2 regions of the Burkholderia sp. L-4 genome follow, and region 2 is predicted to be linked to the other one. Evidence: riboswitches for the same ligand, from Rfam matches in the RefSeq annotation. Region 2 holds a riboswitch; the other holds the start of a gene.
The links. Region 2 has a riboswitch for manganese ahead of AC1VVG_RS21740 (sodium:calcium antiporter). Riboswitches for the same ligand answer to the same signal wherever they lie in the genome.
Positions count from the first base shown of each region.

Region 1: linked by a shared signal. The riboswitch ahead of AC1VVG_RS05070 (TMEM165/GDT1 family protein) and the one ahead of AC1VVG_RS21740 (sodium:calcium antiporter) in region 2 are both predicted to bind manganese.

Region 1 covers NZ_JBXEOX010000001.1:1,078,538-1,094,573, forward strand. The annotation lists gene AC1VVG_RS05055 (class 1 fructose-bisphosphatase) at 1-709, opposite strand, end outside; gene pepN (aminopeptidase N) at 988-3,681, opposite strand; gene AC1VVG_RS05065 (DUF4136 domain-containing protein) at 3,869-4,567, shown strand; gene AC1VVG_RS05070 (TMEM165/GDT1 family protein) at 4,620-5,192, opposite strand; yybP-ykoY riboswitch at 5,287-5,408, opposite strand; gene guaD (guanine deaminase) at 5,551-6,870, opposite strand; gene AC1VVG_RS05080 (adenosine deaminase) at 7,242-8,267, opposite strand; gene xdhC (xanthine dehydrogenase accessory protein XdhC) at 8,286-9,290, opposite strand; gene AC1VVG_RS05090 (disulfide bond formation protein B) at 9,892-10,404, opposite strand; gene AC1VVG_RS05095 (amidase) at 10,542-11,918, opposite strand; gene AC1VVG_RS05100 (GntR family transcriptional regulator) at 11,926-12,606, opposite strand; gene AC1VVG_RS05105 (gamma-glutamyl-gamma-aminobutyrate hydrolase family protein) at 12,887-14,059, shown strand; gene AC1VVG_RS05110 (DUF2968 domain-containing protein) at 14,175-14,864, shown strand; gene AC1VVG_RS05115 (hypothetical protein) at 14,956-15,897, opposite strand.
Region 2 covers NZ_JBXEOX010000002.1:1,090,305-1,106,340, reverse strand. The annotation lists gene AC1VVG_RS21800 (CopD family protein) at 1-666, opposite strand, end outside; gene copC (copper homeostasis periplasmic binding protein CopC) at 663-1,043, opposite strand; gene AC1VVG_RS21790 (copper-binding protein) at 1,058-1,405, opposite strand; gene AC1VVG_RS21785 (multicopper oxidase family protein) at 1,474-2,769, opposite strand; gene AC1VVG_RS21780 (TolC family protein) at 2,771-4,273, opposite strand; gene AC1VVG_RS21775 (hypothetical protein) at 4,270-4,542, opposite strand; gene AC1VVG_RS21770 (hypothetical protein) at 4,631-4,975, opposite strand; gene AC1VVG_RS21765 (heavy metal response regulator transcription factor) at 5,243-5,914, shown strand; gene AC1VVG_RS21760 (heavy metal sensor histidine kinase) at 5,911-7,320, shown strand; gene AC1VVG_RS21755 (DUF1289 domain-containing protein) at 7,334-7,519, opposite strand; gene dmeF (CDF family Co(II)/Ni(II) efflux transporter DmeF) at 7,522-8,511, opposite strand; gene AC1VVG_RS21745 (metal/formaldehyde-sensitive transcriptional repressor) at 8,524-8,799, opposite strand; yybP-ykoY riboswitch at 8,917-9,086, shown strand; gene AC1VVG_RS21740 (sodium:calcium antiporter) at 9,155-10,165, shown strand; gene AC1VVG_RS21735 (copper-binding protein) at 10,266-10,634, opposite strand; gene AC1VVG_RS21730 (efflux RND transporter permease subunit) at 10,631-13,837, opposite strand; gene AC1VVG_RS21725 (efflux RND transporter periplasmic adaptor subunit) at 13,834-15,357, opposite strand; gene AC1VVG_RS21720 (TolC family protein) at 15,369-16,036, opposite strand, start outside.

The DNA of each region.
Region 1 (16,036 bases), on a different contig from region 2:
CGCGCGGGCCGTCCTTGCCGGCGTTCAGTTCGTCGACGTAGCGCTTGACCGGGTCGTACCAGTGGCGCGCGTTCGACGCGTTGATCGCGTATTCGCGCGTGTCGGCCGGGATCTGCATGTTGCTTTGCGTGAGCACCCACGAGCCGACTTCGCGGTCGAGCGTGAAGCAGTTCACGCCGTTGCCGGTCGTCAGCACGAACACCGTCTGCGGGCCGTAGACGGCGTAGCCGGCCGCAACCTGCTGCGTGCCGGGTTGCAGGAACGATTCTTCGGTCGCCTGCTTGCCGTCCGGGCAGCGCAGCACCGAGAAGATCGTGCCGATCGACACGTTCACGTCGATGTTCGACGAGCCGTCGAGCGGATCGAACACGAGCAGGTATTCGCCGCGCGGGTAGTTCGCCGGGATCGGGAAGAACGTTTCCATTTCTTCCGATGCCATCGCGGCGAGGTTGCCGCCCCACTCGTTTGCGTCGAGCAGGATTTCGTTCGACAGGATGTCGAGCTTTTTCTGCACCTCGCCCTGGACGTTCTCGCTGCCGGCGGTGCCGAGCGCTTCACCGAGCGCGCCCTTCGACACGTTGTAGCTGATCGCCTTGCACGCGCGTGCGACGACTTCGATCAGCAGGCGCAGGTCGGCGGGAAGGTTGTTGGTCTCACGTTGCTGTTCGATCAGGAACTTCGACAGCGTGGTGCGGCGGGCAATGGACATGACAGACTCCGAAAGGCCAAAGAATCCTTGAATGGCCGCAATTTTACCTGTCGCGCTTCCCGCGCCACCGGCTTTTTTCGTCCGGTTACATCGCCGGGCGGCCGAGCCGACCCGGTTTCCGGCGGCGGAGGGGGCGCGGTGCGTACCGGCGCGGCGGCAGGCCGAGCGGTCAGACCCCGTCATTCGGCTCGGTGCCGGCCGCGTCCGTGCAATAAAAAAGCCGGCGCCGCATCGGGCGGCGCCGGCTTCATCGCGCGAATGCGGGGCGGGCGACGGCGTCAGGCGAGCGCCTTCTCGACGATCTCGCGCACGTCGCGCGACTTCGCGCCGGCCGCGACCTGCTCGAGCGCGCCGCGCATGCGGTCGCGCAGCGCCGGCGTGAAGCGGCGCCACAGTTCGAGCGAACGCGCGAGGCGTGCGGCGACCTGCGGATTGATCGCGTCGAGCGCGAGCACCTGTTCGGCCCAGAACGCGTAGCCCGAACCGTCCGCCGCGTGGAATTGCGCGGGGTTGGCTGCACAGAAGCTGAAGATCAGCGAGCGTGCGCGGTTCGGATTCTTCAGGTTGAACGCCGGATGCGCGAGCAGCTTGCGCACTTTCGCGAGCGTCGGCTGCGCGGCCGTGCCGCGTTGCGCCGCCTGCATCGCGAACCACTTGTCGATCACGAGCGCCTCCTTCTCGAAACGGCGGTAGAAGTCGTCGAGCGCGCGATCGGCCGGCTCGTTCGCGCCCGCGGCGGCGGCGGACAGCAGCGCGCCGAGGGCGGCCGCGCGATCGGTCATGTTGTTCGCCGCGTCGTACTGCGCGGTCGCGAGGCGCACCGCATCGGCCGGATCCTCGAGTTCGGCGAGATACGCGAGCGCGAGGTTCTTCAGCGCGCGGCGGCCGGAGGCCTCCGGCGTCGGCTCGTAGGCGCCCGGCGTCTGGTGCTGCTCGTACGCGGCGAGCCATTCGGCGCGCAGCGCGGTCGCGAGCTGGCGGCGCACGAACAGGCGTGCGCGATGCACGGCGGCCGGATCGGCCTCGGCCATCTGGTCGGCGAGGTAGGTTTCCGACGGCAGCGTCAGCGCGAGTTCGCGGAACGCCGGCGACAGCGTCGCGTCGGTCAGCACGCGCCGGAACGCGGCAATGAAGTTCTCGCCGAGCGTGAGCGGTTCGTTCGCGGCCGCCCGCGCGGCAAGCGTCAGCAGCGCGCGCGTCGCGAGGCGCTGGCCGGCCTCCCAGCGGTTGAACGGATCGCTGTCGTGCGCGAGCAGGAATGCGAGATCGTCGTCGCTGTAGTCGTACTCGACGATCACCGGCGACGAGAAGTTGCGCAGCAGCGACGGCAGCGGCGCTTCCGGCACGTCGACGAACGTGAAGGTCTGCTCGGTGTCGGTGAAGTCGAGCACGCGCGTCGTGCCCGAAGCGGCCGTTTCACCGTCCAGGCGCAGCGGCAGGTCGCGGCCGTCGCGGCCGATCAGGCCGATCGCGAACGGAATCAGGAGCGGCCCCTGCTGCGTTTCGCGCGCGGCCGGCGACGCGTCGCCGTAGCCCTGCGCGAGCGTGACCGTGTAACGGCGCGCGGCCGCGTCGTACGCGGTGCGCACCGACACGCGCGGCGTGCCGGCCTGGCTGTACCAGCGCTCGAACTGCGCGAGGTCGCGCCCGTTCGCGTCGGCCATCGCGTGACGGAAGTCGTCGCAGGTCACCGCGTGGCCGTCGTGGCGCTTGAAGTACAGGTCCATCCCCTTGCGGAAGCCGTCGCGGCCGAACAGCGTCTGGTACATCCGCACGACTTCCGAGCCTTTCTCGTAGACCGTCATCGTGTAGAAATTGTTGATCTCGACGTAGCTTTCCGGGCGCACCGGGTGTGCCATCGGGCCGGCATCCTCGGCGAACTGCAGCTGGCGCAGCACGCGCACGTCCTCGATGCGCTTGACCGCGCGGGCCGCCGATTCGACGTCGTCGCCCGCGGCCATGTCGGCCGAGAATTCCTGGTCGCGGAACACCGTCAGGCCTTCCTTCAGGCTCAACTGGAACCAGTCGCGGCAGGTCACGCGATTGCCGGTCCAGTTGTGGAAGTACTCGTGGCCGACCACCGATTCGATGTTCGCGAAATCGGTGTCGGTCGCGGTCTCGGGGTTCGCCAGCACGTACTTCGTGTTGAAGATGTTGAGCCCCTTGTTTTCCATCGCCCCCATGTTGAAGTCGCCGACCGCGACGATCATGAAGCGGTCGAGATCGAGCTCGAGGCCGAAGCGTCTTTCGTCCCAGCGGATCGAGTGGATCAGCGAATCCATCGCGTGACGCGTCTTGTCGAGATCGGCCGGCTCGACCCACACCTGCAGCAGCTTTTCCTTGCCGGAGCCGGTCGTGATCTTTTCCTCGATCGCGACGAGCTTGCCGGCGACCAGCGCGAACAGGTAGCTCGGCTTGCGGAACGGGTCTTCCCATTTCGCGAAGTGGCGGCCGTCGGGCAGGTCGCCCGAATCGACGAGGTTGCCGTTCGACAGCAGCACCGGGTACGCGGTCTTGTCGGCGCGCAGCGTGACGATGTACGACGCCATCACGTCGGGGCGGTCGAGGAAGTAGGTGATGCGGCGAAAGCCTTCCGCCTCGCACTGCGTGAAGAAATTGCCGCTCGACACGTAGAGGCCCGACAGCGTCGTATTCTGGTCGGGGGCGCACGCGCTTTCGAGCGTCAGCTCGAACGCGTCGGGCACGTTCTCGACCGTCAGCCCGTGCTCGTGCGCGCGCACGGCGCCATGCGGCGCGCCGTCCAGCGACGCGCCGACGAATTCGAGCGCTTCGCCCATCAACTCCAGGTGCGGCGCGGGCGCGGCGTCCGGATTGCGGCGCACGCGCATCGTGTTCCTGACGATCGTGCGGGCCGGCGCGAGATCGAATTCGAGCGCGACGGAATCGATGAGGAATGCCGGCGGCGTGTAGTCGGCGCGGCGGATCACGGTGGAGGAGGCGTTGTCGGACATGGTCGTCGAGATCGGTGGGGTGGGGAACGGGCCCGTTACGCGGGCCGGGCGAACCGGGCCATTGTACAAAGGCTTGCGGCTGCGTGCCGGGCGAACTTTTTACCGCTTTCGACAGTCCGCGTATTATCGGCATCCCGTTGCGGTTCGCGCGGTGCGACGAACGGGTGACGGATCGACGAGGATCAACATGAAACGCGAATGGATTTTTCGCGGTGCGGGCTGGGCGGCGGCGCTGTGCGTGGCGCTGCTGACGGGCTGCACCAGCTATGTGACGACCCAGGTCACGGCCTTTTCCGACTGGAGCGGCAGCGACGCGACACGCACCTATGCGTTCACGCGCACCGAGGCGCAGAAGAACAGCATCGAGCAGTCGACCTACGAGCCGATCGTCGCCAACGAACTGTCCGCGTATGCGTTCCGGCAGGTGCCGCCGGCGCAGGCGCGTTATCTCGTCGGGCTGACCTATGCGGTGGGCAGCGATCTCGTGACGGTGCCGCAGCCGGTCTACTACGACCCGTGGTTTGCGCCCGGGCCGTACTGGCGGCGCGGGCCGTGGGGCCCGTGGGGGCCCTGGGGGCCGATGCCGGCCGGCTATGTCGCGCAGACGTACCAGGTGTTCGACTACACGCTCGGGATCCGCATCACCGAGCGCGCGACGGGCAAGGAGGTGTACAACGTGTCCGCGCGCACGACCGGCGACAACGGCACGCTGCTGTATGCGATGCCGTTCCTCGCGCGCAGCGCGCTCGCCGATTTCCCGCTGTCGAACGGCGCGGTCCGCTCGGTCCGGTTGCCGGTCGACAAGCGCGGCGGGCCGGCGACGCCGGCCGCCAACGAGCGCGCGGTGCCGGCTGCGCCGGCTTCGGGCGCGGCCGTCGCGAAGTAACGCGGTGCCCATCCCGGCGCGGCTACCCGGCCGCGCCGGTCATCCTGTTCCGTCAGACGCCGACACCCAGCAGCGCGAGCGCGCCGAGCACGACGAACAGCACGGCCGCGATCCCGTGCACGAGCCGGGTTGGCAGGCGGTGCGCGAAGCGGTCGCCGAGCAGGATCGCCGGCACGTTCGCGAGCATCATCCCGAACGTCGTGCCGGCCACGACGCCGATGTAGTCCTGGAAGCGCGCCGCCAGCGCGACGGTCGCGATCTGCGTCTTGTCGCCCATTTCCGCGAGGAAGAATGCGACGAGCGTCGCGCCGAACACGCCGAGCCGCGAGCGGGTGGCGTTGGCTTCGTCGGCGTCGAGCTTGTCGGGCACGAGAATCCACAATCCCATCGCGATGAACGAGAACGCGAGCGCCCAGCGCATGATCGACGGCGTGACGAGCGCGCCGAGCCATTCGCCGAGTGCGCCCGCGAAACCGTGATTCACGAGCGTCGCGACGAGCACGCCGAGAATGATCGGCATCGGCTTGCGATAGCGCGCGGCCAGGACGAGGGAAAGCAGTTGGGTCTTGTCGCCGATTTCAGCGAGGGCGACGGCGCCGGTGGAGATCAGGAAGGCTTGGGACACGTATGGGGTTCCACGGGCCGATGTTTTGCGTGCGAGCGACGATCCACGGCGCGCCGGGCCCTGATGCGGCGCACTGTGAACCATCGGTCTCGCCAGGCCAGCGTGGCTGCGTCCGCCATGGCCGAACGGCCAAGTCTGTTGACGGACGCCTCCGTCACGATGCGCGCCGGGGGCGCGGGACATCGAGCGGAGCGGCTACTCCCCAATGAGCGGCGAATTCTAGCACGACGCATTGCGTGCGGGAAGGCGGCCGGCCGGGCGTGGGAGCCCGGTCGGCGAGGGCGCGCCTGGCTGCCCGGCCGGTACGGCCGCGATCGGGCCGTGCCGGCCGGGGCTGCGTACCGGCGCGGCGTTACCGTTACGCGGCGGCCGGCCGGCGCGCGGCGCCGCGTTCGTGGACGAGCTCGCCGGCCGCGTAGGTGCGGTACACCGCGCGGTCGTCGCCGAGCAGCGCGAACGCGAACAGCAGTTCCTCGAGCGAATCCGCGCGTTTGGTGCGGCGCGCGAGCAGCGGCGTGGCCTGCGGATCGAGCACGACGAAGTCGGCCTCGGTGCGCGGCTTGAGCGTGCCGACCGTGTCGGCGAGATCGAGCGCCTGCGCGGCGCCGGCCGTCGCGAGCCAGAACATCCGCGTCGCGGTCAGGTGGTGGCCCGACAGCCGCGCGACCTTGTGGGCCTCGTTCATCGTCTGCAGCATCGAGAACGACGTGCCGCCGCCGACGTCGGTCGCGAGCGTGACGGGTACGTCGTATTCGCCGGCCTTGTCGAAGTCGAACAGCCCGCTGCCGAGGAAGAAGTTCGACGTCGGGCAGTGCGCGATAACCGTGCGCGTCTCGGCCATCCGGCGGCGGTCCTCGTCGTCGAGGTGGATGCAGTGGCCGTACACCGCGCGCGGGCGCAGCAGCCCGTAGCGGTCGTAGATGTCGAGATAACTGCGGTGGCCGGGGAACAGCTCGGCCACCCATTTCACCTCGTCGACGTTTTCCGCGACGTGGCTCTGCACGAAGATGTCCGGATGGCGGCGCGCGAGTTCGCCGCACGCCTCGAGCTGCGCCTCGGTCGACGTCGGCGCGAAGCGCGGCGTGAGCGCGTACATCTGGCGGCCCTTGCCGTGCCAGCGGTCGATCAGCTCGGCGCTGTCGTCGTATCCAGACTGCGCGGTGTCGCGCAGGAACTCGGGGCAGTTGCGGTCCATCAGCACCTTGCCCGCGATCATCCGCAGGTCGCGCGCGTCGCTCGCCGCGAACAGCGCATCGGCCGACTGCTTGTGCACCGTGCAGTAGACGAGCGCGCTCGTCGTGCCGCACGCGAGCAACTCGTCGACGAAGAAATCGGCGACTTCGCGCGCATGCTCGGGATCGCCGAACTGGCGCTCGGTCGGGAACGTGTACTTGTCGAGCCACGGCAGCAGGCCGGGCGCCGGCGACGCGATCATGTCCGTCTGCGGGTAGTGGATGTGCGTGTCGATGAAGCCGGGCACGATCAGCTTGTCGCGCAGGTCGTGGACGACCGCGTCGCGCGCGAGCGTTGCCGCGAGTGGCGCATACGGGCCGGCCGCGACGACCTTGCCGTCCGCGACGATCAGGAGGCCGTCGGTCTCGTGGTTCGCGGCCTGGCTCGATTGCGCCGGGTCGCCGTTGAAGGTCAGCAGCTGGGAACGGAAAGCGGTTTGCGTCATGACGAATGGTCCTGCATCAAGGTAAGGCGAACAGAAGAAAACGATCGGCGCCGCACGGGGGCGGCCGGGTGCTTCGCGAGCGGCGGCGGCACGCTGCGTGCGGCACGACCGGAGGCGATTGCGCGGGCGAACGTGGCGGCCGAAGCCGCCAGCCGGTGGTCGCCGGCGATCCTCGCGGCCCTCGCGCTCGCGACCGATGCGGCGGCGAACGCAACGGCGCATCGCGACGGCGGGCAACGGCGCACGACGCCGGACGGCGCCGTCGCCGCGCGCGCACGCCCGCGCCCGGCCCGGCGCAAGGCCGAACCGGCGGGCGCGAAGCGGATGCCGTTGCCGTGTCTCATCTGTCTAGCGTTCCTCGATGCGGGCCGTCACGCGGCCTGCCAGTACGCGTCGAGGCGCGCGTACAGTGCGTCGCGCTGCGCCGGTTCGATGAACGACGCCTCGAAGCCGTTGCGGATCACCGCATGGACTTCGGCATCCGTGAGCTGCAGCCCTTCGGCCGTCGCGAAGTAGTTTTCGTTGACGTAGCCGCCGAAATAGGCGGGATCGTCGGAGTTGATCGTCACCGCGACGCCGCGATCGAGCAGCGCCTTCAGCGTGTGCTTCGTCATGTCGTCGAACACGCACAGCTTCAGGTTCGACAGCGGGCAGACGGTCAGCGCGGTGCGCGTTTTCGCGAGGCGCTCGACGAGCGCCGCGTCTTCGATGCTGCGCACGCCGTGGTCGATCCGGTCGACCTTCAGCACGTCGAGCGCTTCGTGGATGTAGGCGGGTGGGCCTTCCTCGCCCGCATGCGCGACGAGCTTCAGCCCGAGCGCACGCGCCTTCTCGAACACGCGCGCGAACTTGGCCGGCGGATGGCCGAGCTCGGACGAATCGAGGCCCACGCCGATCAGCCGGTGGCGATAGCGCTCGAACAGCGGCAACGCGGATTCGAACGTCGCGAGCGCGTCCTCTTCGGACAGGTGGCGCAGGAAGCACAGGATCAGCCTGCTCGACAGCCCGCGCCGTTCGGCATCGGCGAGTGCGCGCTCGATGCCCGCGACGACCGTCTCGATCGGCACGCCGCGCTCGGTGTGCGTCTGCGGATCGAAGAACAGTTCGGTATGGACGACGTGGTCGGCGAGCGCGCGTTCGCAGTACGCGGCCGTCATGTCGTAGAAATCCTGCTCGGTCAGCAGCACGCTCGCGCCGGCGTAATAGATGTCGAGGAACGACTGCAGGTCGGTGAACGCGTACGCGGCGCGCAGCGCGTCGATCGAGTCGTACGCGAGCTTCACGCCGTTGCGCTGCGCGAGCGCGAAAATCAGTTCGGGCTCGAGCGAGCCTTCGATGTGGATGTGCAGCTCCGCTTTCGGCGCGCGGGCAATCTTGTCCTTGAATGTCGGGGTCATGGCGTCGTTCTTGGTCGGTCAGTAGGTAGGGGAAGCCTGCGCGGACGCATTCGCCTCGACGGCCTGCAGCAATTGCGCGGCCACCGAGATCGCGATCACTTCGGGCGCCTTGTCGATGATGCCTTCGACGCCGATCGGGCAGCGCATCCGCGCGACCTGGGCCGGGTCGATGCCGATCGCCGCGAGGCGATGATCGAACTGTACGCGTTTCGCCTGCGAGCCGGTCATCCCGAAGTACGCATAGTCGCCGCGCCGCAGGATGCGTTCGGCCAGCACGAAATCGAGTGCATGGTCGTGCGTCATCACGACGAAGTAGGACTGCGGCGGCGCGGCGTCGACCGCGTCGGCCGGGGCAGCGGCCGCTTCGATCGCGAGGTTGCCGATGCCGGCGAGCGCGTCGGCCGGCGGGAACACCGCAGCGGGCCCGTCGATCCAGCGCACGTGGCACGGCAGCGTCGCCAGCACCTTCACGAGCGCGGTGCCGATGTGCCCGGCGCCGAACAGCACGACGGGGAACGCAAACGGCGCGATCGTCTCGGTCATCAGCGACACGCCGCCGGTTTCCCACAGCAGGCAGTCGGCCCGCGCGGCTTCCGATTCGGGCTCGCTCAACAGCGGCGCGCCTGGCGAGGGGCCGAATGATACGCTACGCACGGTCGCGGCGCCGGCCGCGACGCGCTTCGCGAGCGACATGATCCAGCCGAGATCGCCGACGTCGAGCCGCTCGAACGCGAGCACCACGGCGCCGCCGCAGCACTGGCCGAGACTCGGGCCGAGCGCGAGCCGTTCGAGCCGGCGCGCGTGCGGCACGTGCGCGCCATCCTTCAGCAGGTGTCGCGCGATCTCGATCGCCTTCCATTCCAGATGACCGCCGCCGATCGTATGGCGGGCCGTGTCGCGCGTGACGAGCATCTTGGTGCCGGCCTCGCGCGGCGCGGAGCCGTCGGTATGCGCGACCGTCACGAGCACGGCCGCTTCGCCGTGCGCGAGCAGTTGCTGCAGATCGCCGAGCCAGGCTTCCATCAGCACACCCCGTTCGGAACGACGCGGCACGACACGCGGCGCGGGCCGGCGGGCGTGGCGATGACGGACGGGAGCCGGGCCGGCCGGCCGCACGGCTGATGCGGGACGACGGCAGCGCGCCGACGCTGCGCGCGAACGGCGCCGCCGGACACGCGGACGCCATGAGGGTGACGGATGCGGATGGTTTGCGTTGTCATGAGGAATCCAGTCGACATTGCGGATCGGGCGCGCGTTACGCAGGGGTGGTGAGACCGCCTGGCCTCGCGCACGTAGATCGCCATCCAGTCCCGAAGATAGCATCGCCGCGCGGCGCGAACATGGCCGGGCAGTGATCCGGGCTATCAGGAGGCGATCATGTCGATCATAGGCCCGCCGCGCGGGATCGGGGCGCCGATGCGTGCGCATCGGGCCGAAACGCACGCGTGACGGGGCGGGGGCGCGTCGGTTGCGCGACGCGCGTTCGCCCGGCGATCCGGGCGGCGGCGGGGTAGGTGTTTACGCGCGGCCGGCCGGGCAGGGCGGGCGGAAGCGGCGGTTCGCGTCATCGGCGTGCGGCCCGATCGGCCGGGCCGCACTTGCCGGCGGCCGCAACAGCGGCCGGTCAGCGGGCGAGCTTGCGGCGATGACGCCAGAGGCTCGCGACGACCGCGACCAGGATCACGGCGAAACCGATCAGCGCCCAGCCGGGCAGCAGGATGCCGAGGATCGGCGGGTAGACGGTCTCGCACAGCCCGGCGACCTTGAACATGCCGGGGAACCACTGCGCGGGCGGCAGGCTGTCGACGATCGGCTGCAGCGTGTCGAAGCCGCAGCTGAAGCCCGGATTCATCTGGATCGACAGGTGCCGCGCGGCCGTGCCGACACCGCCGGCCGCGGCGATCGCGATCAGCAGCTCGAGCACCCAGATGCCGCGCCAGTTGCGGATCCCGGCGGCCAGGAACGCGAAGATCCCGATCGCGCAGAAGAAGTAGCGCTGGATGATGCACAGCGGGCACGGATCTTCATTCTTCACGTACTGCAGGTACAGCGCGCCGGCCAGCAGGGCGATGCACGCCCATCCGAGCAGCATCAGCAGGCGGCGTTCACGGCGTAGCGCAAGCGTGTAGTCGTTCATGTCGGCGGGGTTCCTCGTCGGTCGGTCCGGAAAACAATCGCGCGATTTTAGCGCGAACGGTCTGGCACGAAACTGACAGCGCGCGTGCGGCAACCTGCCGCACCGCGCGCATCGCCCGCCGGCGATCGGCGATGCGGTCAGCGGATCGTGTTCAGCACGGCCTCGACCGCCTGGCCGATCGCGAGCAGCGCGTCGTCGCGATGCGGCGCCGCCGCGAGCATCAGGCCGACCGGCGCCGCGTCGCGCGGATGGCACGGCAGCGACAGTCCGCACGCATCGAGGAAGTTGAACGCGCTCGGGTTGCGCAGGATCAGCGCATTGGTGCGCGTGAACGCATCGTCGTCCGTTTCGAGGTCGGCGATGCGCGGCGGCACGACCGGCACCGTCGGCGCGACGAGCGCATCGAAGCGCGCCCAGACCGTGTGCGCGGCTTCGTCCAGCATCGCGGCGCGCGCGGCGAGCAGGTCGAGATAGTCGGCCGCGCTCGCGGGTTCGCCCTTCAGGATCCGCGTCAGCACGCGCGGGTCGTACTGGTCGCGATGCCGGGCGAGCAGCGGCCGATGCCAGGCGTACGCCTCGATCGGCGAGAAGCCGAAGCGGTTGATCTCCGGCAGCCGGTCGAGCGCGGCGAAGCGCACGTCGGTGACGATCGCGCCGGCGGCTTCGAGATGCTTGAGCGCGGTGTCGAGCGCGGCCGCGACGTCGGCGTCGACGCCATCCGTCACGTAGTTCGTCAGCACGCCGAGCCGCACGCCTTCGAGCGGCCTGGCGGCCGGCACGTGCGGCTCGAGGCCCGCGAGCATCCGGTCGACGAGGGCGCAGCACGCGACCGTCAGGCCGATCGGGCCGAACGAGTCGAGCGTCGTCGACAGCGGCACGCCGCCTTGCGTCGGGATCCGGCTCGCGGTCGGCTTGAAGCCCGTCAGCCCGCACAGCGCGGCCGGAATGCGGATCGAGCCGCCCGTGTCGGTGCCGAGCGCGACGGCGGCCATCCCGTCGGCGACGGACGCGGCCGCGCCCGACGACGAACCGCCGGAAATCCGCGCATCGCCCGGCACGTCGCGATGGTACGGCGAGCGCGGATTGCCGAAGTGCGGATTCAGCCCGAGCCCCGAGAATGCGAATTCGCTCATGTTGGTGCGGCCGACCAGCACCGCGCCCGCACGCTTGAGCCGCGCGACGGCGACTGCATCGGTGCGCGCGGCCGGCGCGCCGTCGAGCACGCGCGAACCCGCGCGCGTCACCTGGCCCGCGACGTCGAACAGGTCCTTCACCGACACCGGGATGCCCGCGAGCGGCGACAGCACGGTGCCCGCGGCGCGCAGCCGGTCGTGCGCGTCGGCGGCCGCGCGCGCGTTGTCGGCGTCGACTTCGGTGAAGACGACGGCGCCCTGGCCCGACGGATCGGCGATCCGGTCGAGCGCGGTATCGACGAGCGCGCGGCTCGTGGTGCGGCCGGCCGCGAGGTCGGCGGCGAGCTGGGCGAGCGGGGGGAACGGCGTGAACGTGGTCATGAGCGGCTCAGGGGCGAAGATGTTGAAGAAGGGTGGAGCGAAACGAATCGATATGGCGCTCGACGGCGTCGCGCGCGCCGGCGGCGTCGCGGGCGGACAGCCGGTCGAACAACGCGCGGTGTTCGTGCTGGACGTCGGCGAGATGATGCGGTTCGGACAGCGTGACGAACCAGAAGCGCAGCGAGCGCTCGTGCAGCGCGCGCAGGATCTCGGCGAGGACCGCGTTGCGCGCGGCCGCGGCGATCGCCTGGTGAAACGCGCGGTCGAGTTCCATCATCCCCTCCACGTCATGCGTGTCGACGCAGGCCTGTCCGCCGTCGAGCAGCGCGGCCAGGCGCGCGAGATCGTCCGGCGTCGCGTGGCGCGCGGCGAGTTCGGCGCAGTGCGCTTCATTGATGCGCCGCACGTCGATCACCGCGACGATGTCGTCGAGCGACAGCGGCTGCACCATCAAGCCCTTGCGCGGCATCACCGACAGCAGCCCCTCGAGCACGAGCCGATGCACGGCCTGGTGCACCGGCGTGCGGCCGATCCCCGTGCGCGCGACGAGGTCGGCTTCGTTGAGCGCGGCGCCCGGCTTCAGGCGCATCGTGATGATGTCGCGCTGGATCAGCGCATACGCACGGTCGGCGAGGCTGGCCGCCGGCGCGGCGAACCGGTCGCGGGTGACGTCGGTCAGGGTATTCATGCGAGGAGCGGCGCGGCGGCCGGGCGGGGCGCGATCATGGCGCGGGCGATCGGGAGGCGTGGACGATGTCTGGATATTATTGTGATATATCACTGATGTCCAGTGCGGGCGACGAGACGCCGTCGGTGCGGGCGCGCGGCCGGGGGACACGCCCCGGCGCCGCCGGCAACCACTTGCAACAATGGCGACAGGATGTTGCAGGTTTGCCGCGCGATCGTGCACTGAAGCATAATGAATCCTCGTCTATCCATACGCGTGAGCGACGTACCAGACCATCGTCATGAGCGAACACACGCCTTCCCCGGCCGGTCTGCCCGGCACCTCTTCCGCTTCCTCCGATTCCCTCCGTCCCGAGCCGGCGAAAACGCCCGATGCGCCGGCCGCGCAAGCCGCCGCGCAGAACGTCGCCGTGGACGGCGCGTCGCCGGTCACAACCGCGTCCGAGCCCGGTGCGCCCGGCGCCCCCGATGGCGCGGTCGCACCGCCGAAGCCGGGTGCGCCGCCTCCCGGCTTCGGTGCGCCGCCGGATTTCGAAACGTCGCGGCCGCCGCCCGCGAGCGCGCAGAATGCGCCGCCGGCCTACCTGAAGCAGAGCGATACGCCATGGTCGGTGTTCGGCCGGATCGTCGCGGCGCGGGCGCGCCGGCTGTTCGATCGCGCCGGCCAGCGCATCACGCAACGCACGCTGCGCATCGGCGTGTCGGCGCGGATCTTCCATCCGGAACCGGGTGCGAAAGGGCTGCGCGGCAAGACGCTGCAGTATCTCGAGGAATCGATCGCCCACTGGGTGATGTCGCGCGACGTGCTCGTGTTCATGATTCCGACCGTCGGCCACCAGGGGATGATCCACCCGAGCAACATCCGTCTGCGCGACTACGCGAAGCATCTCGACGGCCTGCTGCTGCAAGGCGGGGCCGACGTGTCGCCGCAAACCTACGCGGCCTCGGATGTGCGCCCCGAATGGCCGGGCGATCGCGTGCGCGACATGTACGAACTCGAGCTGCTGCATGAATTCGTCGAGTCCGGCAAACCCGTCCTCGGCGTGTGCCGCGGCTGCCAGCTGATCAACGTCGCGTTCGGCGGCTCGCTGTACCAGGACATCGCCACCGATGTGCCGACCGCGAATGCGCACGTGAGCGAGCATTACGACCAGCATCGTCACGCGATCCGCTTCCCGGACACGTCGACGCTGGCGAGCATGTTCCCCGGGCGCAGCGAAGCGATCGTCAACTCGATCCACCACCAGGCGATCCGCGATCTTGGCCGCGACCTGAACATCGAGGCCGTGTCGGCCGGCGACGGGATCATCGAGGGCATCCGCCATCGTCGTTCGCCGTTCGTCGTCGGCGTGCAATGGCACCCCGAGTTCCATCGTGCGGGCGGCGCGGAGTTGCTCGACTGCACGCCGCTGCTCGATGCATTCCTGCGCGCGGCGCGTGAAACGCGTCTGTAGCCAGCCGTATTTCCGGCGTTGTCCGAAGGCCGGCCGCTTCCCGATAAATTCGAGATGCGGTCGTTTCTTTTTGAACGATAATCGCGAGTTCCGATTCGTTCGCCGGAGTCCGACGTTGGCTTTCCGAAATATTTCCCCTGCACGATGCGCTGCGTGGATCGTTGCGCTGGCTGCCTGCGCGCAAGCGGGCGCGGCCTGGTCGGCCGACGCGACCGCACCCGTCGCCGGAACGCGCCCGGCAGTCACGAGCCTGAGCGGTGCCGAGGCGCCGGCGCCGGCCGCGACGGACGCAACCGCGCAAGGCAACGTCGCCGAGCTGACGCGGATGCTGCACGACGGCCGGATCGTCGAAATGCGCACGACGTACAACGGCAGCTACGGCGCGAGCCTGATGTTCGATCCGCGCGAGATGACGTACTACGTCGCGCTGTTCCAGGACAAGAATCTGTGGCGCGTGATCCGGTCGCAGGAAAAGAACCGCGCGGAGATGGTCTACGCAAACTTCGTCCAGCAGACCGTGCAACTCGCCGATATCGAGATCCGCCGTACCGAACTGCAGGCGCAGAAAACCTTTCTCGAACGCGTGATCGCGCTGCAGGCGAACCGCGCGCAGCAGTTGCAGGCGGACCTGAGCGTCGCGCGCAGCCAGCAGGCCGAAGTCGCGCAGCGCCAGAAGTCGGCGCAGGAACAGACGCAGGCGCTGCAGGTCGAGAAGCGTGCCGCGCAGATGCAGTTGCGCGATCTGCAGGAGCAGGTGCGGCAACTCGAGAAGCAGACCGAATCGGGGCTGCCCGCGCACAAGTAACGGTTCGTCGGACGCACGGCGAAAACGACCGAAACCCGGCGAAGCGATCTTCGCCGGGTTTTTTGTTGGGCGGGCCCGGGATGGGGCGTCGTCAGTGTGCGAACGCGTCGTGCGTATCGGTCAGTCGGCGGTGGGACAGCCGGGACGTCCAGTCGAACCCGGCGGCGGGGGCGTGCATGGCACGCTCAGGCTGGGTGATGCGCAGCGCGTTTGCCGTCGCGATGAGCGTGAGCGGATCGTCCGGCGTGGCGCCGGCTTCGCGTGTGTCCGTTGCATGCGGCGGCGGGGCGAGCCGATCGCGTGTTTGGGCGCGCGGTGGTTCGGTGCCGGATGGACGGCGCGCTGCCACATGCGCGGTGCCTGGTGTCCGGGCCGGCGCCGCTGCCATGCGCGAGCCGGCGGTTCGATGCGGGGACGCCGGTGGTGGCGTCGCAGCGCGCTGGACACCGGAGCTTGCCTGCGGGTGAAGCGGCGCCGGGCGACGCGTATCGCGATGCGCGGCCGATCGCGGCGCCGCAGTTTTCGCCGTTGGCGCTGCTGCCGTGTGCCGCGGTGAAGTGTGCGCCGGCGTGTCCGGCTGAACCGGCGCGATCCGTACGGTACCGGTCGAAAACGTTGCATGGTCGCGCGCACCGTCGGCCGCTTGAAGCGCGTATGCAGGCCCGAAACCCGTGAACGGTTCATGCGCGGCGATCAGCCAGCCGATGATGCCGAACGCGCCGATGCTCCAGCAGGTTGCGTATATCGCGCGCCGGTCCCGGCGGTTGCCTGAAGGACGCGGGACGCGCCGGCCGGCGACGACGGGCGCGGCGAGCGATCCGGCCGCCGCCGTCGGCTGCCAGCGGCACTCGCGGTGCGGCCGGTCGACGTCGATGCAGGACGTCGTCAGCGTCGCGAGGCAGTTCTTGCTGGGCCGTGCACCGGGTGCGCCGCGAAACTTCCAATCGCGTCCGAACGGCGGCACGTGGTCGAGCGGGGCGACGCGAGGGCGGGCGAGCGCGCCTTCGACGGGGACAAGAGGCGAGTGGGTCATGAGGGCGGCGCGGACATGTCGTCGCAAATCGTGACATTGTGGTCAGCCGGCGAAGGCCGGTCGATCAGATCAATCTGATTCTTTAGCCCGTTTCAGGGCGACTCGTACGAGGCGAATGCCACGAAGGCAACGACAGCGG
Region 2 (16,036 bases):
GCGCCAGCCGCTGTACGCGCCGGTCGCGAACAGCACGACCAGCGCATACGTCGACGCATCGGACAGCGACTGCACGAACGATGCGCCCGTCGCGCGTTCGCTCGCGGGCATGCCGGCGAGTCGCGGCATCACGCCGAATGCCGTCACGAGCACGAGCCCGACCCACGCGCTGATCGCCAGCAGATGCAGCCAGTCGATCCACACGGGCACGCTGAACAGGCCTGCGTCCACCGGATGCCCGCCGTTGCTGCGCGCAAGCGCGACGCAGGCAAGCGCGGCCCACATCGCGAACGGAAAACGCGTGTCGTTCGCGCGCCTGACGAACGCCAGCAGCACGACGACGAGCATGAACACGGCGCCGGCCAGCCATGCATGACCGAAGCCCGTGCCCGCGAGCATCGCGCGGACGGCCGGCCCCGCTTCGAACAACGGCACTTCGCTCATCAACGCGCAGTGCGCCCAGAACGCGGTGACGCTCGCGAGCAGCGACACGGCGGACGCGATCCGCAGCGTCGCGACGAGCCGTCGCCCGATCCCGTGCTGCCATGCCGACGCGCCAAGCGCGAGCCAGCGGCCGCCGAGCAGCGCACCGACGACGACGGCGAACCCCGCATTCTGGATCGCTACCGCCACGAGCCGCAGCAGGCCGACGATACCGTCGTTCATCCTTTCACCCGGAACGTATAGGTGCCCTTCGTGCGATGCGCGTCGGCGGTCATCGCCACCCATTGCACCGTGTATGCGCCGGGCGCGAGCCTCGGCATCGCGACCGTCATCACGCGCGGGTTCGACGCATCGACCTTCGCCTTGTCCCGCGTGACGGCATTGCCGTTCGCGTCCGACACCTTCACCGAGCTGAATGCAGGTTCGAGGTCTTCGTTGAACGCGAGCCGCACGGTGTCGGGCGCCACGTCGACCGTGCTGCCCGTCGCCGGTGCGGCGCTTTCCAGCTTGCCGTGCGCCGAGGCCGCGACGGGCGCGGCCGCGAGGATCGCGCCGGCCGCGGCAAAGCCGGCCAGCCGCTTGAGCATCGTGATCGTCATGTTCGCGCTCCGCGTCACGGCTTCTTCAGTTCGACGACGGTCAGCGCGCCGCCCACCTCTTCGGCGACGAAGTCGATCTTGTCGCCGGCCTTGACCTGGGACAGCATCGCCGGGTCCTTCACCTTGAACACCATCGTCATCGCCTCCATCCCGAGGTTCTCGAGCGGGCCGTGCTTGATCGTCAGCTTGCCCGCGGCCGCATCGACCTTGCGAACTTCGCCGTGCGACATGCGCTGCGCCGCGTCGGCGCCCTGCTTCGCGCCGCCGCTCATGTCCATGCCGGCCATGTCGCCGGCCGCGTACGACGCGGCGGAAAACGCCAGCGCGCAACCCGTTGCCATCAAAACCAGTCCCTTCTTCATCGTGTCGACTCCCGTGTGAGTGAATGGAAACCGGCGGCCGCATACGCACGGCCGCCGCATGCTGCTGCTCAACCGTCCGGCAATTCGCCGGTGTATGCGTAGGCGACGGTGCCCTTCGGATGCCGGAACCAGCCCGGATCGCGATAGTCGGTGCGGCCGAGCCCCTGCCGCACCTTGCAGACCGTGAACATGCCGCCCATCTCCAGCGGCCCGAACGGGCCCGTGCCCGTCATCATCGGCAGCGTGTTGTCGGGCAACGGCATTTCCATCCCGCCCATCGCGCCGCCCGTGCTGCCCATCGCCATGTAGTCGGGCACGAGCTTGCCGATACGCTGCGCAAGATCCTTCTGCGGCACGCCGATCAGGTTCGGCACCTGGTGGCCCATCGCATTCATCGTGTGGTGCGACTTGTGGCAGTGGAACGCCCAGTCGCCCGGACGATCGGCGGTGAACTCGATCGCGCGCATCTGCCCCACCGCGACGTCGGCCGTCACTTCGGGCCAGCGCGCGGCCGGTGGAATCCAGCCGCCGTCGGTGCCGGCCACTTCGAAGCTGTAACCGTGCAGGTGGATCGGATGGTTCGTCATCGTCAGGTTGCCGAAACGAATCCGCACGCGGTCGCCGGCGCGCACCGGCAATGGATCGATGCCCGGGAACACGCGGGAATTGAAAGTCCACATGTTGAAGTCGGTCATCTCGTTCACGCGCGGCGTGTAGCTGCCCGGGTCGATGTCGTACGCGGCGAGCAGGAACACGAAATCGCGATCGACCGGCATCGTGCCGCGATCCTTCGGGTGCACGATGAACATGCCCATCATCCCCATCGCCATCTGCACCATCTCGTCGGCGTGCGGGTGATACATGAAGGTGCCGTGCGCTTCGAGCTGGAACTCGTAGACGAAGGTCTTGCCGGGCGGGATGTGCGGCTGCGTGAGGCCGCCGACGCCGTCCATCCCGTTCGGCAGCCGTAGCCCGTGCCAGTGGATCGTCGTATGCTCGGGCAGCCGGTTGGTCACGAAGATGCGCACCTTGTCGCCTTCGACGGCCTCGATCGTCGGGCCCGGCGACTGGCCGTTGTAGCCCCACAGGTTCGCGTTCATGCCGGGCGCCATCTCGCGCACGACGGGCTCGGCCGTCAGGTGGAACTCCTTCCAGCCGTTCTTCATCCGCCACGGCAGCGACCAGCCGTTCAGCGTCGCGACGGGCGTGTACGCGCGGCCGTTCGGCGGCACGAGCGGCGGCTGCGTGCCGGTCTTCGCCATCGTGGGCGCTTCGGGCAGCGACGCGGCGCCGGCCTTGCTGACCATCGCCGCACCGAGCAGCGCGGCGCCCGAGCCGCTGAGAAATTGTCGACGGGACACCATGTCAATGACCTTCCGGATGCGTTTGCGTCGCGGGCGCCGGTGGCGCCGCGGGAGTGGAGACCGGCTGCGCGGCAGCGTCGGCCCTGGGCGTGGTTTCGGGTGCCGGTTCGGCGGCATTCGCCGCGCGCGGCGCAGCGCCTGACGACGGCAAGCGACCGCCGACGGCCATCTGCAGATCGGTTTCGGCGAGCCAGTAGTCCTTCAGTGCATCGATGTAGCCGTTGACCGCGCCGACCTGCTCGCGCGCGTCGGCCAGCAGCTCGAACACGCTCGCGAGCATCCCGTTGTAGCGCAGCAGCAGTTCGTCGGAGATCGTCTTGCGCAGCGGCACGACTTCGTCGCGATAGTGGGTCGCGACGTCGTAGCTCGTCACGTACGCCGCGTACGATTCGCGCACTTCGGAGCGCGCGTCGATCGCCGTTTTCGCGAGCCGGTTCGCCGACTGCATGTAGAGGGCCTCGGCGCGCGCGACTTTCGCGCCGCCCCAGTCGAACAGCGGAATCTCGACGCTGATCTCGTAGCCGTGCTCGTGCCCCTTGCCGGTTTCGTAGTTGTTCACGTAGCCGAGATCGACCGCGTTGACGAAGCGTGTCGCCTTGCTCAGGCCGAGCGACGACGCGACGCCCTGCGTCTGCAGCTTCGCGGCCTGGATGTCGAAGCGGTTGCTCATCGCGAAGCGTTCGAGATCGGGCAGGTTCGGGCGCGCTTTCGGCAGGTCGGGCAAGCGCTCGGGCAGCGCGTACCGCGTGCGCTCGCCCCACAGCCCCATCGCGCGCGTGAGCTTCTCGCGTGCGGCCAGCGCCTGCTGGCGCGCCTTCGCGTGCAGCGCGACCGCGTCCGCCTGGAACGCCTGTTCGCGCGCGTAATCGAGGCGGCTGAAGTTGCCGGCCTGCCGCATGCGTTGCGCCAGTTCGGCGGCCGCGCTCGCGGCGTCGCGCACCTGCTGCGCATAGTTCGCGGCCTGCCCGGCGGCGACGGCTTCCACGTAGGCGCGGCGCGCGTCGGCCGCCACCTTCAGCATCGCATCGGCCGTTTCGAGCCTGGTCTGCTCGAAGCGGCGGCGTTCGATGCTCGTCGCGAGCGGCATCGTCAGCAGTGCGAACACGTTCGCCGACAACGTGCGACCGAGCGTCAGTTCGCCGTCGCCGGCGCGCGTGCGGCTGAACGCGAAGCGCGGGTTCGGCAGCCGGCCGGCCTGCACGAGGTCGGCCTCCGACAGTCCGAGTTCGGCGTACGACGCCTGCAGGCCGCGGTTGTTCAGCAGCGCGACCTGCACCGCATCGTCCATCGACAGCGGCCTGGCCAGCAGTTCCTGCGTCCGCCTGTCGACGGCCTCGCGGTCGGCATCGGTCCTGACGACCACCGCGTCTTTCCCGATGCGTTCCGATGCGGCGGACGACACGGCGTCGAAACCGCCGTCCTTCGAAAACGTCGTACAGCCCGCAAGGAACGCCAGCGCGACCGCGGCCGCACCGATCCTCGGCGATATCGCCAGATTCGTCATCGCGCGGCCCCTCCGTGCGTCGCATGCGCGCCGCCGTTGCGCGCCGCATTGCCGGGCTTCGCGGGCCGCTCCGTCACGTCCCGGTTCAGTTGTTTCCAGCCGGGGCCTTCGTCGTCGCGATACGGCCGGTAGCCGTCGAACGCGGACGTCACGGTGACGTCAGGCACCGGCGCGGCGGCGTCCGCCGGATCGGGCAACGGGGTTTGCGCAGGCGCGAGCGACGGCATGAAGGCCGCCGCGCTCAACAGCGCCGCAGTGATCAGTCGCATGAAAATATCTCGTCGTGAGTCGTCCGGCGGACCGGGTGCGGCCGCCAGCGTGAATTGCAGGTCGCGGCCTGTCGGCCACGGGCGGGGACTAGACGGGTATCGCGCGAGGCGGCCGGTCGATGCCGCCGGTCAGGAACGACACGCCGCCGGCCGATGGGGGAGGCGCGGCGATCGCGACGCCGACGCTCGTGACGGCGGGCACCGCCCCGGCACCCGACATGCCCGTGCCGAAGCAGCACGACACGCACGCGGAACACGACGACGCATGCCGCGCGTGACCGTCATGATCGTGATGGCCCTCCTGCGCGTGCGGGGCCGCCTCCGCCGGCATGACGGCAGCGCCCGCGCACTGCATCGACACAGCCGCGAACGACAGGATCGGCAGGCTCAGCGCCAGCAGCACGACGACGAGGAATTTGCGCCAGTACGACATGGATGCGGAATCGGGCAGGCAACGACCGGTTGGGCCGGCGCGGCGCCGCGACGGCGCGCTCCGGGGACAAGACGGCTGCAGGTTATCGCCGCCGCGGTGACGACGACATGGCCGAAACATGACCGGATTTTCATGAAACGCGGGTGACGCGGCGCCTGGGCGATGCATGACAATCCCGTCATCCGGCGGTCATCGTTCGCGCACGCGCGGCCCCTTAAGCTCAGGCGTTACACTGACCGGCTGGAAATACGGACAGCCTGCCCCACCATGCGGATACTGATAGTCGAAGACGAACCCAAGATGGCGTCGTACCTCCGCAAGGGGCTGATGGAGGCGAGCTACACGGTCGACATCGCGGAAAACGGCCAGGACGGGCTGTTCCTCGCGCTGCACGAGGATTTCGACCTCGTCGTGCTCGACGTGATGCTGCCGGCGCTGGACGGCTTCGAGGTGCTCAGGCGGCTGCGTGCGCAGAAGCAGACGCCCGTGCTGCTGCTCACGGCCCGCGACGCGATCGAGGACAAGGTGGCCGGGCTCGAACTCGGCGCCGACGACTACCTGCTCAAGCCGTTCGCGTACGCCGAATTCCTCGCGCGCATCCGCTCGCTGCTGCGCCGCGCGCCGCGCAACGCGCGCGACATCCTGCTCGTTGCCGATCTCGAGATCGACCTGCTCAAGCGCCGCGTGCGGCGCGCCGACACCCGCATCGACCTGACCGCGCAGGAATTCGCGCTGTTGCAGCTGCTCGCCGAACGCGAAGGCGAAGTGCTGACCCGTACGTTCATCACGTCGCAGATCTGGGACATGAATTTCGACAGCGACACGAACGTCGTCGATGCGGCAATCAAGCGGCTGCGCGCGAAGATCGACAACGCATATGAGAAGAAGCTGATCCACACGATCCGTGGCATGGGTTACGTGCTCGAGGATCGCTCGTGAGCGCGAGCCCGGCTTCGTATTCGCTGCTGCGGCGCCTGACGCTCGCGTTCGCCGTCGTCGCCGCGCTCGTATTCGCGCTGACCGGCGCATACCTGTACCGCTCGCTGTCCGCCGAACTCACGCGGCGCGACGACATCGAGATCTCCGGCAAGCTCAACCAGTTCCTGCAGCTCGCGCACGCGAGCGGATCGACAGCCGCGCTGCGCGCCGATCCGGCCGTGTTCCATGAAGTGCTGCTGTCGCACCCGGGGGTCTATCTCGGCATCTACGATGCGCAGGACCGCCCGCTCGTCGAGCACTCCGACGCGGCCGGCAACACGCTGGCGTCGGTAATCACGGCACCGCATCCAGCCGGTGGCGCCGCCGGGCCGTTCTCCTGCTCGCCATCCGGCATCGGCACGTCCCGCTGCGTGTATGCGCGTGCAACGCTGCCGTCCGGCGAAGCGATCCAGGTCGCGCTCGCACGCACGGCGACCGATCGCCAGTCGCTGCTCGAAAGCTATCGCGTCGACATCTGGCTCGCGGCGGCCGTCGGCGCGCTGCTGGTCGGCGCACTCGGCTACGCGGTCGCATCGCGCGGCCTGCGCCCGGTCGAGAGCCTCGGCCGGCAGACGTCGCGCATCGAGGCGCACAACCTGAACGCGCGCCTCGACGCGCGCGGCGGCCCCGTCGAGCTGCGCGAACTCGCGACGTCGGTCAACCGGATGCTCGACCGCCTCGAACGCGCGTTCGTGCGGCTGTCGCAGTTCTCGTCCGATCTCGCGCACGACATGCGCACGCCGCTCGCGAACGTGATCAGCTCGTCGCAGGTCACGCTGTCGCGTGCCCGCACGACCGAGGAATACGAAACGCTGATCGATTCGAACATCGAGGAATGCGAGCGGCTGCAGCGGATGATCGAGAACATGCTGTTTCTCGCGCGCACCGACAATGCGCGTCAGCACCTGAAAACCGCCGAGCTGGACGCCGGCAGCGAGTTGCGCCGGCTCGCGTCGTATTTCCAGGCGCTGGCCGACGAAGCCGGCGTGCGCATCGACGTGCGCGGCGAAGCACCGGTCGTCGCGGACGCGACGCTGTTCCGGCGCGCGGTGAGCAACCTCGCATCGAATGCGCTCGAACACGCGCAAGTCGCGTCGGCGATCGAACTGGCAGTTTCGGTGCAAGGGAATGATGCGGTCGTCGAGGTCACGAATCGCGGCGCCGCGATTCCGCCCGAACAGGTCGAACGGATCTTCGAGCGCTTCTACCGCATCGATTCGTCGCGGCACGGCGCGGCGCGCAACGCGGGGCTCGGGCTCGCGATCGTGAAGTCGATCATGGAATTGCATCGCGGCAAGGTGGAGGTCGCGAGCCGCGACGGGCGCACGACGTTCGCGCTTTATTTTCCGCGCGGCACGGACGGGTAATCCGCCCGCCCGCTCACGCGTCCGTCCCGCGCCGCAGCTTCGCCTCGCGGCGCGACCGGTCATTCAGTATCTGGTGCCGGCGGTGATCGGTCATCTTCTTCCAGTCGCGTGCCTCGTCGCGCGTGCGCAGGCAGCCGGCACAAAAGCCCGTCCGGCCGTCGAACGCGCACAGGTCGATACACGGCGATTTCACGGCCACGATCAGGCCGCCTTCGCACGCGTCGTCACTTCGACGGTCACGTGGGACACGCCGTCGAAGCGCGCGACGAGCGCATGGTAGAAACGCGCATCGCGCGCGGTATCGCCGGTTTCGACCGACACGATCGCGCTCATGTGCCCCGGGCCCACGCGCCACACATGGAGATCGTTGACCTTGTCGCCAAGCGCCTCGATCGCGCGGCGGACGTTGTCCGTCAGCTTGCGATCGACGTTGACGTCGAGCAGGATGCCGCCCGTGTCGCGCATCAGCCCGTAGGCCCAGTTGGCGATCACCAGCGCGCCGACGATCCCCGCGAGCGGATCCATCCAGACCCAGCCGAACGCCCGCGCGAGCAGCAGGCCGACGATGGCCAGCACCGACACGGCCGCGTCGGCGATCACGTGAACGTAGGCGGACCGGATGTTGTGGTCGCGATGCGCCGCCGCGAGCGAGCCGTGGTCGTGATGCGCGTGATGCGCGTCGTCATGGTCGTGATCGTGGACATGCGCATGACCATGCCCGTGATGATGATCGCCGCTCAGCAGCCACACGCTGGCGAGATTCACCGCGAGCCCGAGCACCGCGATCGGAATCGCTTCGCCGAAATGGATGGGCACCGGAGACAGAAGGCGCGCGATCGCCTCGTAGCCGATCAGCAGCGCGATCATCGCGAGCACGATCGCGCTCGTGAACCCGGCCAGATCGCCGAGCTTGCCGGTGCCGAAAACGAAGCGCGGATCGTCCGCATGCCTGCGTGCGTAGGTGTAGGCCAGCGCCGCGATCAGCATCGCGCCCGCATGCGTCGACATGTGCAGCCCGTCGGCGACCAGGGCCAGCGAGCCGAACAGCGTGCCGCCGACGATTTCGGCGATCATCATCGCCGTGCACAGGCCGATGACCATCCAGGTCTTCCGCTCGTTCCGCGCGTGCGCGGCGCCGAGAAACGCATGGCTGTGCCAGCCGTCGGCGGCACTCCCCTCGAGTTTGCTCATGTTCCGATCCGGTTACTTGAAATAACTGTGGACGACGTCGATGAGCTGCTCGGTCGCGCTGCCTTCATGCGCGTCCGGCGTGTCCGCGTCGACGAGATGCGACCGGATGTGGTCTTCCAGCACGACGGCCAGCAGGCCGTTCATCGCGCCGCGGCAGCTCGTGATCTGCTGCAGCACATCGTTGCAGCCGCGCTCGTCCTCGAGCGCGCGCTCGATCGCCTCGACCTGACCCTTGATACGGCGCACGCGGTTCAGCAGCTTCTGTTTGTCGCGAACGGTATGACTCATCGATGGCTCCTGTATAGGGTAGGGGAGTATATCTCCAGGACGGTTTCCCCATAGGGTGGAGGGAGATATTTTTTTCGAGATGAAGGCTTGTCGAAAGCAACCCGCTCGGCTAGACTGCCCTTCGTCTTTGGGGAGTAGCCTGCTTTCCGTCCCCCGGAAAGCGAACGCGTCAACACACTCGGCCTGCGGCCGTGGCGCGTTCGGCCTGATCGGCTTGGCGAGACCATGGGCGCATCGCGTCGTTCCTGGTTGGACGGCGGCGGATGCGCCATGGTTCGTCAGCGTCCGACCACGGAGTCCCCATGTTCCTCCCCGCTCTCTCCCCATACGCCACCGTTGCCCGCGGAGGTGCCGCATGACGTTCATGTTCCTCGAACTGGCGTTCATGCTGATCGTCATCCTCGTCGCGGCCGAAGTCTTCACCAATGCGCTCGAACATCTCGGCGAACGCCTGAAGATTTCCGAAGGCGTGACCGGTTCGCTGTTCGCGGCCGTCGGCACGGCGCTGCCCGAAACGATGGTGCCGCTGCTCGCGCTGGCCGGCGGCACCGCGAACCAGGCCGTGAACGAGGAAATCGGCGTCGGCGCGATCCTCGGCGCGCCGCTGATGCTCGCGACGCTCACCACGTTCCTGATGACGCTCGCCGTGATCCGCTCGCGCGGGTTGCGCGGCACGATCGCGCCGGAACGCACGGGCTTCGTGCGCGACATGAACTACTTCCTCGCCGCGTTCTCGCTGGCGACCGCCGCGATGTTCGTCCCGCATCACAACTGGGCCGTGCGCGCGCTGCTCGCCGCGATGCTCGTCGGCCTCTACGTGATGTACGTCGTGATGACGTTCCGCGCGTCGACCCGGCTCGTCGATGCCGGGCACGGCACCGAGGCGCCGCATGCGATGTTCCTGTCGCGCGCGGGCCTGCCGACCAACCTCGCGACGATCGCGCTGCAACTGCTGATCGGCGTCGCGCTGCTGGTCGGCGGGGCGAAGGGCTTCATTCACGGCGTGGAAGGCGTGTCGCATGCGCTCGGCATCTCGGCGCTGCTGCTGTCGCTGATCATCGTGCCGATCGCGACGGAGCTGCCGGAGAAGGTCAACAGCGTGCTGTGGATCCGCCGCAGGAAGGACACGCTCGCGTTCGGCAACATTACCGGCGCGATGGTGTTCCAGGGCACGCTGCTGCCGGCGATCGGCATCATGCTGACGCCGTGGGAGCCGCGCCCCGAAGTGCTGACCGGCGTGATCATCACGCTCGCGGCGGCCGCGTGGCTGCGCGTCAACGCGCGGACGCGCGGGCTCGCGATCTGGGCACTGCTCGCGAACGGCGCGGGGTATGCGGGTTATCTGGTCCTGACGCTGACACGCTGAATGCGCCGATGCGCGCACCGGGCGCGCCGGCCGACGGACACGTCGGCGCGGCGCGCTTCACTGCGCAGATGCGGGCGACCGCCGCACCTGCCGACGACGGTCAGGAACCCTTGACGAGCTTGACGATCGTCAGCGTGCCGTCGACCTTCTCGATCCGCACCTTGACCTTGTCGCCCGCCTGCGCGTGCGCGAGCATCGCCGCATCCTTCGCCTTGAACGCCATCGTCATCGCCGGCATCCCGACGTTGTCGAGGGCGCCGTGCTTTAGCGTGATCCTGCCGCTCGCGGCATCGACCTTCTTCACCTCGGCGTCGGTCAGCGCGGCATGCGAATCGGCCGCGCCGTCCGGCGCCATCTTCATGCCGGCCATGTCCATGCCCGACATCTCGCCGGCGGCAAACGCCGGTATGGCGGCAGCGCCGAGCGCGACAACGGCGGTTGCGGCGGCGATCAATTGATTCATCTTCATCGTGATTCTCCGGTTGGGATGGGTGGCACGTTCGTGCCGGAAGGAACTGCATCGGAATGCCGCGCCCGGCCCGCGCCGTACGCACGACGGCGCTGAAGCAGGAGCCACGCGGCGGGAATGACGAACATCGACAGCAGCGGCGCCGTGACCATGCCGCCGACCATCGGCGCGGCGATGCGCTGCATGACTTCGGAGCCGGCGCCATGGCCGACCATGATCGGCACGAGACCGGCGAGCACGACGGCGACCGTCATCGCCTTCGGCCGCACACGCAGCACCGCGCCCTCGCGGATCGCGTCGAGCAGCAGCGCATCGGTCAGCGGTTCGCCGCCGTCGAGCCGGCGCTGCAGCGCGCCTTTCAGGTACAGCAGCATCACGACGCCGAATTCGGCGGCCACGCCGGCCAGCGCGATGAAGCCCACCGACGTCGCGACCGACACCGCATGACCAAGCGCCCACACGAGCCAGAAGCCGCCGACCAGCGCGAACGGCACCGTCGACATCAGCAGCAGCGCATCGGCCACCGAGTCGAACGTGAGGAGCAGCAGCACGAAGATCACGACGAGCGTGACGGGCACCACGGTACGCAACGTCGCCGCCGCGCGTTCGAGATACTCGAACTGGCCCGACCACGCGATCGAATAGCCGGGCGGCAACGCGACCCGTTGCGCGACGGCCCGCTGCATCGCGCGGACGGCCGTGCTCAGGTCGACGCCGCGCAGATCGACGTACACGTAGCCGGACAGCCGCGCGTTCTCGCTGCGGATCATCGGCGGCCCGTCGGCGATGCCGATGCGCGCGACATCGCCGAGGCGGATCTGCGCGCCGCGCGCGGTGACGACCGGCAGTTGCCGCAGGTTCTCGAGCGAATCGCGGATCTCGCGCGGATAGCGGAGGTTGATCGGGAAACGCTCGCGCCCCGCGACCACTTCGCCGACATCGTCGCCGCCGACCGCCGACGACACGACCGACTGGATGTCGGCCACCGACAATCCGTAGCGCGCGGCCGCGAGCCGGTCGATATCGACGTCGATGTAGCGGCCGCCGTTCAGCCGTTCCGCGAGCGCGGACGTCACGCCGGGCACGCGCTTCACGGCCGCCTCGACCTGCGTCGCGATCGCGTCGATGCCTGCCAGGTCCGGCCCGGAAATCTTCACACCGACCGGCGTCTTGATCCCGGTGGACAACATGTCGAGCCGGTTGCGGATCGGCGGCACCCACACGTTCGACAAGCCCGGCACCTTCACCGTCCGGTCGAGTTCGTCGACGAGTTTCTCCGGCGTCATGCCGGACCGCCATGTGCTGCGCGGCTTGAAGCGGATCGTCGTCTCGAACATCTCGAGCGGCGCGGGATCGGTGGCCGAATCGGCCCGGCCCGACTTGCCGAACACCGTGTCGACCTCGGGCACGGTCTTGATCAGCCGGTCGGTCTGCTGCAACAGTTCGCCCGCCTTGTCGGCCGAGATGCCCGGCAGCGCGGTCGGCATGTACAGCAGGTCGCCTTCGTCGAGCGGCGGCATGAATTCGCTGCCGAGCCGCGACAACGGCACGGCCGTCAGCACGAGCGCGACAACCGCGATACCGATCGCGAACCACGGGCGCCGCAGCGTCGCCTCGAGCAGCGGCCGGTACAGGCGGATCAGCACGCGGTTGATCGGGTTCGCGTGCTCGTGCGGAATGCGGCCGCGCACGAGATAGCCCATCAGCACGGGCACCAGCGTCACCGACAATCCGGCGGCCGCGGCGATCGTGTAGGTCTTCGTGAACGCCAGCGGCGCGAACAGCTTGCCCTCCTGCCCTTCCAGCGAAAACACTGGAACGAACGACAGCGTGATGATCAGCAGCGAGAAAAACAGCGCGGGCCCGACTTCCGCGGCCGACGCCGCGACCAGCTCCCAGCGGCGCGCGGCGGTCGGCGGCTCGCCCGGATGCGCGTGGTCGTACGCTTCCAGATGCTTGTGCGCGTTCTCGATCATCACGATCGCCGCGTCGATCATCGCGCCGATCGCGATCGCGATCCCGCCGAGCGACATCAGGTTCGCATTCACGCCCTGGTAACGCATCACGATGAACGCGGCCAGTACGCCGAGCGGCAGCGACAGGATCGCGACGAACGCGCTGCGCAGATGGAACAGGAACACCGCGCAGACGATCCCGACGATGACGAATTCCTCGATCAGCTTGTCCTTCAGGTTGCCGACCGCGCGCTCGATCAGTTGCGATCGGTCGTAGGTCGTGACGATGTCGACGCCGGGCGGCAGCGAACGCTTCAGGCCGGCGAGCTTCGCCTTCACCGCGTCGATCGTCGTCAGGGCGTTCTTGCCCGAGCGCATCACGACGACGCCGCCCGCCACTTCGCCCTGCCCGTTCAACTCGGCGATCCCGCGCCGCATCGCCGGGCCGACCTGGATGTGCGCGACGTCGCCGAGCAGCACCGGCGTGCCCGCGTCGTCGGTACGCAGCACGACGCGGCGGAAGTCGTCGAGCGTGCGCAGGTAGCCGGACGAACGCACCATGTACTCCGACTCAGCCAGCTCGACGACCGAGCCGCCGGATGCCTGGTTGGCCTTGCCGAGCGCATCCGCGACCGCCGCCTGCGTGATGCCGTAGGCACGCAACTTGTCGGGATCGAGGACGACCTGGTACTGGCGCACCATGCCGCCGATGCTCGCGACTTCCGAGACGTCCGGCACGGCCTTCAGCTCGAACTTCAGGAACCAGTCGTTGAGCGCGCGCAGTTGCCCGAGATCGTGACGGCCGGTGCGATCGACGAGCGCGTACTCGTACACCCAGCCGACGCCGGTCGCATCCGGCCCGAGCGACACGGTCGCGCCGGCCGGCAGGCGGCTTTGCACCTGGCTCAGGTATTCGAGCACGCGCGAGCGCGCCCAGTAGGGATCGGTGCGGTCGTCGAACAGCACGTAGACGAACGCATCGCCGAACGACGAGTATGCGCGCACGGTCGTCGCGCCCGGCACGCCGAGCAGCGTCGTCGTCAGCGGATAGGTGACCTGATCCTCGACGACCTGCGGCGCCTTGCCCGGATACGACGCCTTCACGATCACCTGCGTGTCCGACAGGTCGGGCAACGCATCGAGCGGCGTCTGCCGCAGCGAATGAACACCCCACGCGGCGATCAGCACGGTGGCCAGCAGCACCAGGAAGCGATGCCGGACGGACCAGAGAATGACGCGCGCGATCATCGTTCGCCTCCCTGCGGCTCGACCTTCGTTAGCCGGTAGCCGTCGTCGGTCTGCATGAACGCGAACCGCGCGGTCTGACCCGGCTTCACGTCGGGAAACGCCCGGGCCGACGGCTTGCCGAACGCCATCGTCATCGCGCCCCAGCCGAGCGCCGGCACCGGTTGATGCGAGAACGTGATGTCGTCGGCCGTCACCTTCTCGACCTTGCCGGTCGTTTCGTAGACCGGCAAGGTCGCCGCAGCGGACGATGCGGCCGTACCTGCCTCCGACGTGCGTTCGAGCCGCGGCAGCACGCTTTTCAGGCTGGCTTCCGAATCGATCAGGAACTGGCCCGACGCGACGACCGTGTCGCCTTCGTGCAACCCGTCGAGCACTTCCGTGTCGCCGCCGACGTCGTTGCCGGTCGTGACCGATACCGGCTGAAGGCGGCCGTCGCCGTTCTTCACGATGACGATCGTGCGCTTGCCGGTCGCGATCACGGCCTCGGACGGCACGAGCAGGCGCGACACCGTATCCTTCGCGGCTACGCGCACGCGCATCAGCATGCCGGGTGTGAGCTTCAGCGACGCGTTGTCGATCTCCACGCGCGCCTGCAGCGTACGGCTGCCCGTGCCGATGCCGGGCAGCACTTCGCGGATGCGGCCGCTGACGTGCCGCGCCGCATCGCCCGCGAACGTCGCGTCGACCGACATCCCCGGCTGCACGGTCAGCGCGAGCGCTTCCGGCACCTCGACGATCAGCCACAGCGTCGACAGCCCCGCGATCTTCGCGAGCGTCTGACCGGGTGCGACCATCGCGCCGTCGCGCACGTTCAGCTCGCTGACGACACCCGTTTCCGGCGCCGTGAGCACGACATGCGTCTGCGCACGGCCGGTGCGTTCGAGGGCCGCGACCATCCCGTCCGGAATCGACAGCGCCCGCATCCGTGCGCGCGCCGCATCGAGCAGGCTGCCGTCCATCCCGCCGCGCTTCAGCGCGAGATATTCCTCCTGCGGCGCGAGCCAGTCGGGCACGAACAGCGATGCGACCGGCGCGCCCTTCTCGATGCGCTGCATCGGCGCACGCGCGTACAGTCGATCGATATAGCCGGTGACGCGCGACTGCACGACGTCCGCGCGCGATTCGTCGAACTGCGTCGTGCCCACCGCGTCGAAGCCGGCGGCCGTCTGCTGGCGCCGCACGGTCGTATACCGGATGCCGAGGTTCTGCTGCAGGCCCGGATCGATCCGGATGCCCGGTGCGGCGCCCTCTTCGTCCGCATAAACGGGCTGCAACTGCATGTCCATGAAAGGCGACTTGCCCGGTTTGTCGAAATGCTGGTTCGGCACCATCGGGTCGTGCCAGTACAGCACCTTGCGTGCCGCTTGCGGATCCTGCGTGCCGGACGGCGCGGCAGCGGCCGGGGCGGCCGTCGCCGCGCCGCCCGCCGCATGGCGAACGCCCGCGAAGTAGCCGGCGCCGCCGAGCGCCGCGCCGGCGAACGCCAGCACCACCGCGCGTGCGAGTGCTTGCTTGTTCATGGTGTTCTCCTTCACTGCGCGGCGGCCAGCGCCGACGGCACGACCTGATATTCGAGCTGCGCCCAGGTCCGCGACACGTCGCGCCTGAGATCGAGCAGCTGCAACTGCGCGTCGAGTTGCGCCCGCCGCGCGGCGAACGTATCGGCGAGCGACCCCGTGCCGGCCCGGTACGCGGCCATCGCGAGCTGCACGCGCTGGTCGGCGGCGGGCAGCAGCGCGGCGCTCAGGTTCGCGATGCGTTCGCGGCCGCTCGCCAGCGCCTCGGATTGCGTACGGATATCGGCCTGCACCTGGCGCAGCGTGTCCTCGTACATCAGGCGCGCCCTCGTCTCGAGGGCGGCCTTCTCGGCGATGTCGCGGTTCTGGCGGTTCTTGCGATTGAGCGGCAGCGGGATCGAGACGCCGACGGACACCATGTTCGAATACGCGCCGCCGCGCTGCTGGTACGCGATCTCCCATGTCCAGTTCGGGCTGCGCTCGCTGTTCGCGACCGCCGTGTCGGCTTCGGCCACCGCGATGTCGTCGGCCGCGGCGACGAGCGCCGGCTGCGACAGGCGCAGTTCGTCCGGCGGCAGCGACGACACGAAGGATTCCGGTGCAGGCGGCGCCCCCGTCACGTCGGCCGCCGGAACGGCCGTCCAGCGGGCCAGCACGACAAGCGCGGTGCGGTATGCCTGCT